Regions from separate parts of the Ezakiella massiliensis genome, predicted to be linked through region 2. Evidence: riboswitches for the same ligand, from Rfam matches in the RefSeq annotation. Region 2 holds a riboswitch; the other holds the start of a gene.
What was found. Region 2 has a riboswitch for S-adenosylmethionine ahead of AC6FXG_RS05770 (methionine ABC transporter ATP-binding protein). Riboswitches for the same ligand answer to the same signal wherever they lie in the genome.
Positions count from the first base shown of each region.

Region 1: another riboswitch for S-adenosylmethionine. It lies ahead of metK (methionine adenosyltransferase); the one in region 2 lies ahead of AC6FXG_RS05770 (methionine ABC transporter ATP-binding protein).

Region 1 covers NZ_JCBCEO010000001.1:605,849-610,052, forward strand. Annotated here, with positions in the region: gene rnpA (ribonuclease P protein component) at 1-150, opposite strand, end outside; gene rpmH (50S ribosomal protein L34) at 150-284, opposite strand; gene guaB (IMP dehydrogenase) at 406-1,860, opposite strand; SAM riboswitch class I at 2,014-2,108, shown strand; gene metK (methionine adenosyltransferase) at 2,177-3,346, shown strand; gene AC6FXG_RS02835 (metal ABC transporter permease) at 3,581-4,204, opposite strand, start outside.
Region 2 covers NZ_JCBCEO010000003.1:185,183-189,386, reverse strand. Annotated here, with positions in the region: gene AC6FXG_RS05780 (MetQ/NlpA family ABC transporter substrate-binding protein) at 1-724, opposite strand, end outside; gene AC6FXG_RS05775 (methionine ABC transporter permease) at 804-1,442, opposite strand; gene AC6FXG_RS05770 (methionine ABC transporter ATP-binding protein) at 1,435-2,442, opposite strand; SAM riboswitch class I at 2,508-2,600, opposite strand; gene AC6FXG_RS05765 (M20 metallopeptidase family protein) at 2,678-3,847, opposite strand; gene AC6FXG_RS05760 (MATE family efflux transporter) at 4,037-4,204, shown strand, end outside.

The DNA.
Region 1 (4,204 bases), on a different contig from region 2:
CTTGCCATGCTTGTTGGATACAACAATTCCCACGCGTTTAACTCCCCGCCTATAGCGGATTTTAAAAACGCGATTGGCCTTAAAATTTGATTTCTTATAAAGTGAGCTGAAATCCTCTTTTTTCTTCAGACGGTTTTCTTTTGCTAGCATTAAGCGCTTAGAACCTTTCTGCCTTTTGCTCTTCTTCTTTTTAAAACTTTGCGTCCGGCAGTTGTGCTCATTCTTTCTCTAAAACCGTGAACTTTCTTTCTAGCTTTTCTTTTTGGTTGGTAAGTTCTTTTCATAACCACACCTCCTTTATCTAATTTACCTATCTATTTTATCATAAAGATATTTTTTTGTAAAGGAAATTTGCTCTATAAAAACAAAAATTGCAAAGCAAAAACCCTGCAATTTAAACTTAAATTATCTTTGTGGTGAATAATTTGGACTTTCCTTTGTAATGTTGATATCGTGCGGATGGTTTTCAACGAGTGATGATGAAGTAATCTTCACATATCTTGGTTTAACCATTAACTCTGCAATGTCCTTGCAGCCCAGGTAGCCCATGCCTGATTTTAATCCACCCATTAATTGATAAATAACTTCGCCAACTTTACCTTTGAAGTGAACTCTACCTTCAACACCTTCAGGTACATATTTCTTAGTGCCTTCTTGGAAGTATCTATCCTTGGATCCTGCTGACATAGCTCCTAATGAACCCATGCCGCGATATTCTTTATAGCGTCTGCCTTCATAGATAACTTCTTCGCCAGGGCTTTCAACAGTACCTGCTAGAAGTCCGCCAAGCATAACAACATTACCGCCAGCTGCAATTGCTTTTGTAATATCGCCTGAATATTTGATACCGCCGTCAGCAATAATTGGTTTACCTTCTTCTTGGGCAGCTTTTCTTGCATCCATGATAGCTGTAATTTGTGGAACGCCAATACCGGTAACAACTCTGGTTGTACAAATACTGCCAGGTCCAATACCAACCTTTACGCAGTCAGCGCCTGCAGCAAAGAGTGCCTTTGTAGCTTCATAAGTTGCAACATTTCCTGCAATAACTTGTAAGTCAGGATAAGCGACCTTTAATTTTTCTACAGCCTTCATAACTCCAGCACTGTGACCGTGAGCTGTATCTAGAACAACAACGTCAACTTTTGCTTCCACGAGAGCAGCCGATCTTTCCATCATGTCGCCAGTTACACCAAGGGCTGCACCTGCAAGTAGACGGCCTTGGCTATCCTTTGATGAGTTTGGAAACTCAATTGATTTTTCTATATCTTTAATTGTAATTAACCCCTTTAGCCTATAATTGTCATCCACGATTGGAAGTTTTTCGATTTTGTGAGACATCAAAATTTCTTTGGCTTCATCCATTGTTACGCCTTCGCGAGCAGTGATTAAGTTTTCGCTGGTCATTGTGCTTTCGATGGATTTTGACATATCATTTTCAAATCTCATATCGCGGTTTGTAATAATGCCGATGAGTCTTCCATCTTCTTCTACAATTGGAACTCCACTGATCTTGTATGTGCTCATCAACTTTTCTGCATCAGCTAAAATATGGTTTTTTGAAAGATAAAATGGATCTGTAATAACTCCGTGTTCACTTCTCTTTACCCTTTCAACTTCATGGGCTTGCTCTTCAATGGTCATATTTTTGTGAATAATACCGATGCCGCCTTCTCTTGACATAGCAATTGCCATTTGACTTTCAGTAACTGTGTCCATCCCTGCAGACATAATTGGGATATTTAATTTAATCTTATTTGTCAGAATAGTTTCTGTATTAACCTCGCGTGGTAATACATGGCTCTCAGCTGGAACCAATAGGATATCGTCAAATGTAAGTGCCTCTTTGTAAAATTCCATAATTCCTCCTTAAGTAAATTCATTTTGCAAAATTCTTTCTAGTATTCATTATATAACAAATTTTAAAAAAAATCACGCAAAAATCGTATTTTTTCAAAAAAATTTTTTATAAAAATTGCTTGACAACTTATACCACATGTGGTAAAATGATATTGTTCATCAAGAGAGGCGGAGGGAATAGGCCCTGTGAAGCCCGGCAACCTAGTTTTAAGGTGCCAAGTCCTACAGATTAATCTGAAAGATGATCTTATCTTTAAGATGTTTTTGTGGCTCCTGATGAAGGAGTTTTTTTATTTTAAATTTGAAAGGAGAAAAAATGATCAGATTTCATACAAGTGAAAGTGTTACAGAAGGTCATCCAGACAAAGTCTGTGACAAAATTTCCGACTCAATCTTAGATGCGATACTTGAAAAAGATAAAAATGCACGCGTCGCTTGCGAAACAGTCGCATCTACCGGCTACATTATTGTTAGCGGACAAATTACAACCAATTGCTATATCGATATACCTGCTATAGTTAGAAAAACTATAGAATCAATTGGCTACACAAGAGGCAAATACGGTTTCGATGCTGAAAACTGCGGCATCTTAACTTCTATCGAAGAGCAAAGCCCTGATATTGCCATGGGTGTTTCTGACTCATACGAAAAGAAAGGCAGTTCAACTGACAAGTACGACGAAATTGGCGCTGGCGATCAAGGTATGATGTATGGATATGCATCAAATGAAACTGAAGAGTTGATGCCACTTGCCATCAAGCTAGCTCACGATTTGACCAAGCGTTTAACCGCTGTTAGAAAAGAAGGCATCCTTCCTTATATTTTACCAGACGGCAAATCACAAGTTACAGTTGAGTACCATGACAACAAGCCTGTGAGAATTACAAATGTAGTTATCTCTACCCAACACTTGGCATCAGTTGATATCGAAGACCTCAGAAAAGATGTAAAGCGTGAAGTTATAGATAAAATTATTCCACCAGAATATGTAGACGATGAAACCATTTATTATATCAACCCAACTGGTAGATTTGTAATCGGTGGTCCAAAATCCGATACAGGTCTTACAGGTCGCAAGATTATTGTGGATACCTACGGCGGATATGCAAAACACGGTGGCGGAGCTTTTAGTGGTAAAGACCCAACAAAGGTTGATAGATCTGCTGCTTATGCTGCCCGCTATGTTGCAAAAAATATTGTGGGAGCAGGACTGGCTGATAAATGTGAGGTTGCCCTTTCCTATGCTATCGGCGTTGCAAAACCAACTTCAATTGATATTGATTGCTTCGGCACAGAAAAAATTGATATCGAAACTATTAGAGAAAGAGTTGCCAAAAACTTTGACTTAAGACCAGCTGCAATTATTGAAAACTTTGACCTAAGAAGACCAATTTATGCCCAAGTTACCAACTATGGCCACTTTGGCAGACCAGAACTAGATCTTCCTTGGGAAAAATTAGATAAGGTGGATGCATTAAAATGTTAAAAGATCCGTTTTTAAAAAGAGCTTTTATAGTTGGAAGTGCTTTGCTTCTAATGTCTCTGCTCTTGTACTTGCTAATGAAGAAAGAAGGAATCTTATAAACTGCGATTTATTTCGCAGTTTTTTTATTTTCCAAAAATACTTAAGAATTTAGCCCCGGTCTTTTCATTTATTTAAAAATAAATTTTCTAAAGCTAATCTAAGGCAAATAAAAAACTCCGGCCATCCGGAGTTTATTTAAATTCCATTTCTCTTTTCAATTTCTCTAAAATATTCTATCCCCTTATCTGTAAGCGAATAAAATTCATCAGCTTGAATTATATTTTTATCCATCAACCTATCTATGGTCTCATTCATGGTATTTAAATTCATCTTTAAATGATCTTGAATTGTGTTTACACCAAGTTCAATATTTTGGTTATCATGACCCATGTGGTTTTGTATGTGAATAAGCACGAGTACTTCGTTCAAATAATCCAACTGCTTTTTGCGGTTTAAAAGCTTGGTCATAAGACCTCCAGGCTTTATTATATGGCAGATAATATAGGTTAGCATGCCTATAAGAGCCGTGGTACCAGCTATATTAATATTTAAATTGTAGCCTAGATAAACTCCTAAACTTACGTTAATAAAAGCTATTAAAATTGTAAGCAGTATTGAATCTCTGAGATCTTTGGTTAGTAGAATTGCCGAAGCGGCAGGCGCTACCATAAATGAAATTACCAAGATGCTTCCCACAGAGTTAAAGGCGATAACTGAGTTCAGACTGACCAAGGTCATGGTCATATAGTGGATAAAGGCTGCTGAAAAACCAGATATGATTGCAAATCCAGTATCAAAGGCAGTAACCTTTAGCTCTTT
Region 2 (4,204 bases):
ATTTTTTGTAAGCTTCGTTGTCTTTGTCAGCTGTTCTGGCTACAATGATATTTGCATTTGGATTTCCTTCTGTTTTTTCAATTAATAGTGGGTCAGTCTTTGGGTTTAGGCCAACGCCAAGTGCAAAGTTTGAGTTGATAACTCCGCCTGCTACGTCTGCGTAAGCTTTGGCAACTGTAGCTGCATCTACTGCTGTGATTTTTAAATTCTTTGGATTTTCAACGATGTCTTTTTCTGTAATGCTTTCTGAATTATAGTCAGATAGTTTGATAAGTCCTGCGTCTTCCAAGAGTCTCAAAGCACGTGCTCCATTTGATGGGTCATTTGGAATTACAATTTCGTCACCATCTTTGAATTCATCAAGAGATTTTACTTTGTTTGAATATAAACCCATTGGTTCTAGGTGGATTGCACCGATACTTGTTAGATCAAGATTTCTGGATTCACAGAATTCTTTTAGATATGGTTCGTGTTGGAAGTAGTTTAGGTCTAGGTCGCCTTCTGCTAGGGCAATGTTTGGTTGTACATAGTCTGTAAATGTAACTACTTCTACATCTAGGCCTTGGGCTTTGAATTCGTCTTTGAGTGCTTCTACGATTTCTGCGTGTGGTACTGGAGATACGCCAACTTTAATTTTGGTCAGGTCTCCGCTTTCTTTTTTGCATCCTACGAATGTGAATGCGAGTGCGATTGTTATTGCTAAAATTGTTAATGTTCTTTTCATTTTCTTCCTCCTAATTTTTGTGACAATCGGTCATGTAGCAGCCGATTTATTTCGGCCAAACCGATTGTCATTTTCATTTTTATTTTTTATTTGATTTTTCTGCTAGGTTGGTTCCTAAGCGTTGAACTATTTGTACTATTATTACTATTATTACTACTGCGGCCATGAGCATGTCGGTTTGGTTCATATTCCAACCGTATCTGATGGCTATGTCTCCCAGGCCTCCGCCGCCAAGGGCGCCTGCCATTGCTGAGTAGCCAATCAAATTTATAATGGTCATGGTTACGGCGTCGATTACGCCGGGTTTACTCTCCTTTAAAACAACTTTTAATATTTGAAAATTGGTCGCCCCCATACTTTTTAGAGCTTCTATGATGCCCTTATCGATTTCCGAGAAAACATTTTCCATCATACGAGCTACAAAGGGTGCAGCTGCAACTGAAAGTGGAACCATGGCTGCGACCATGCCGATTTTTTTGCCGACGATAAGTTTTGCCAGTGGAAAGACCACAATCATCAAGATGACAAAAGGCATTGATCTAAATATATTTATTATTACATCTAAAATTTTATAAAATGCTTTATTTTCTGCTATGGAATCTTTCTTTGTGGCAAAGAGGACTAGTCCGATTGGAAGTCCTATTAGAACTGCAAAAAACGATGATACACTCACCATGGCAAGTGTTTCCCATGTGGCTGTTTTTAATATATCAAACATTTAGCACCTCCAAATTAATTCCTCCGTCCTTGCAATACTTAAGAGTCCTATCAATCTCTGCATCTTCGCCAATAAATTCTACTATCAAGTAGCCCACGCTGGTGTCCACAAGCTTGTTGATGTTGCCTGATAAAATATTTATCTTAACATCAAAGTCCTTGGAGATTTGCGAAATAATTGGCGTATCCGCAGTCGCTCCATCGTAGGTCAGTCTGACCAATCTGCCTTTGCTCTCATAGTCGTGGTACTTAGCTTCCTCAGAAATTGGAATTGCTTCGATAAAAGCCCGGGTTACTTTTTCCCGTGGATTTCTAAAGAGCTCTTCGGCTTCGTTTTCTTCTATGATTTTGCCGTTTTCCATTACAGCTATACGATTGCAAATATCCTTGGCCACTTCCATTTGGTGGGTGATAATTATTACTGTCGTTCCGTAGACTTTGGCTGAGCGTTTGATCAGGTCGCAAATGTCCTTGGTCGTACTTGGATCAAGAGCTGAAGTTGCTTCGTCACTCAAGAGTATCTTGGGGTTGGTGGCCAGGGCCCTGGCAATTGCAACTCTTTGCTTTTGTCCTCCGGATAATTCTGCTGGGTAAGAATTTTTTCTATTTTTTAATTCTACAAAGTCCAGCATCTCGTCTACTCTTTTTTCTATATCCGCCTTGGTCCACTTGGCAAGCCTCAGTGGATAGGCCACGTTTTCAAAAACTGTCATTTGATTGAACAAATTGAAATGTTGGAAGATCATGGCTATGTCTTTTCTCTTTGACAAGAGTTCATTTTTGTTAAGACTTGTCATCTCGACTCCATCAATTTCAATCTTGCCATCGGTCGGCTCGTCAAGTCTGTTGATACACCTAATAACAGTTGACTTGCCGGCTCCGCTTAGACCAATTATTCCAAATATTTCTCCTTTGTCGACTTCAAAGCTCACATCATCCACGGCGTTAAAATTTTTACCGTCAATCTGATAAACTTTTTTTAAATTACTTACTTTAATCATTTTTCTCCTCATAAAACAAAAAACCCTCTCGAGAGGGTTTAAAAAAATAGCGATCGCACTAATCTGACTCATCTCTCGGTTATCCGCTGGAATTAGCACCTAATTAAATAGGTTGCCGGGTTTCATAGGGCCAGTCCCTCCACCTCTCTCGATGAATATTTGATTTGTACACTATCATATATTAAATTTTATCTTCTGTCAAGTGATTTTAATCACTTAATTAAGATTTTTAAAATTAATTTTTATTTAGCCATTCAATTGCTAAGCTAGCAAAAGTCCCAGCACCGATTGGCATGGCGTCTTCGTTAAATAAAACTCCTGGATTGTGGTGGGAGAAATTATTGCCTTCGACCTTGCAGTTGCACATAATATAGACTGAAGGAACTTTTTCTGCAATAACAGCAAAGTCTTCAGATGCCATTATGAGGAGGCCGTCGATCATCTCTATATCTGGGTTTGAATTTTTAATTATGTCTACAAATTCTCCTGTGAGTTCTGGATTTGAATAAGTGGATGGAACGCCAGAGAAAAAGTCCAAATCAATTTTTGTGCCTGTAACTTTTTCTGCGCCTTCAATTATTTCGATCATTCTTTTCTTTAACCTATCGCGAACTTCTGGATCATAAGTCCTCATGGTCCCTTGCATGACAGCTGTGTCAGGAATAATATTTGAATTGCTGCCCGCTGAAAATTGACCAAAGGTTAAAGTCGTTGTGGCTTGTGGGGTGTTGTCGCGGCTAATGAGTTGTGCGAATTGTTGGTAAATTAAGACGCCAGCGTTTATTGGGTCAATACCTGTGTGTGGATAAGCCCCATGAGCCCCCTTGCCCTTGATTTCGATTTTGAAATTGTCACAAGAGGTTGTCATGTATCCAGTGTTGTATGAAATGGAACCTGGTAAATGGTCAAGACCTGTATGCATGGCAAAGGCAACGTCTACCTTTGGATCTTCCAAAAGCCCCTCCTCAATCATCATCCGTGAGCCCTTGAAAATTTCTTCTGCAGGTTGGAACATAAGTTTAACATTGCCCTTGAAGTCGTCCTTGTTGTCGTTAATAATCTCGGCTGCTGCCAAAAGCATGGCTGTGTGAAGGTCGTGGCCGCATGTATGAGCACAGGTGCCTTCAGCTTTAAAATCCAAATCATTTATTTCTTCCATGGGTAGGGCGTCCATGTCTGCTCTTAGCAAAATAGTTTTGCCTTCGCCCTTGCCTCCTTTAATAGTAGCACTTAAACCAGAAGTCCCGTATCTTTTAACTTCTAGACCCAAGGCCTTTAATTTTTCTACTACATAGGCGCTGGTCTTTGGCAAGTCCAGTCCAAGCTCTGGCATTTGATGAAGCTCTCTTCTTTGTTCAATCATTTTTGCTTGAAGTTTCTTAGCTTGTTCATAATATTTATTCATAAAATCCTCCTTAAGAATTTATTCCCATTTGTTTTCTTATATTATAGATACCATAATTTACATGGTTTTTAACATTTTTATAAAGGATTTTCTGTCTATCTCAGTTTTGCAAGTTTAAATTAATTATGATACAATAGTTCTTATACGAAAATCGAACGAAATTTATATAGATGAACTGGAGATGATTAATTGGATAAGAAAAATTTTTATAAAAAAGCATTAAAGATGGCCTGGCCTTCTGTCTTGGAAAGTTTTTTCCTGTCCCTGGCCGGCATGATTGATACACTTATGGTTTCTGCCCTAGGACCTGCGGCAATTGCTGCGGTCGGTCTGACCAACCAGCCAAAATTTATTGGA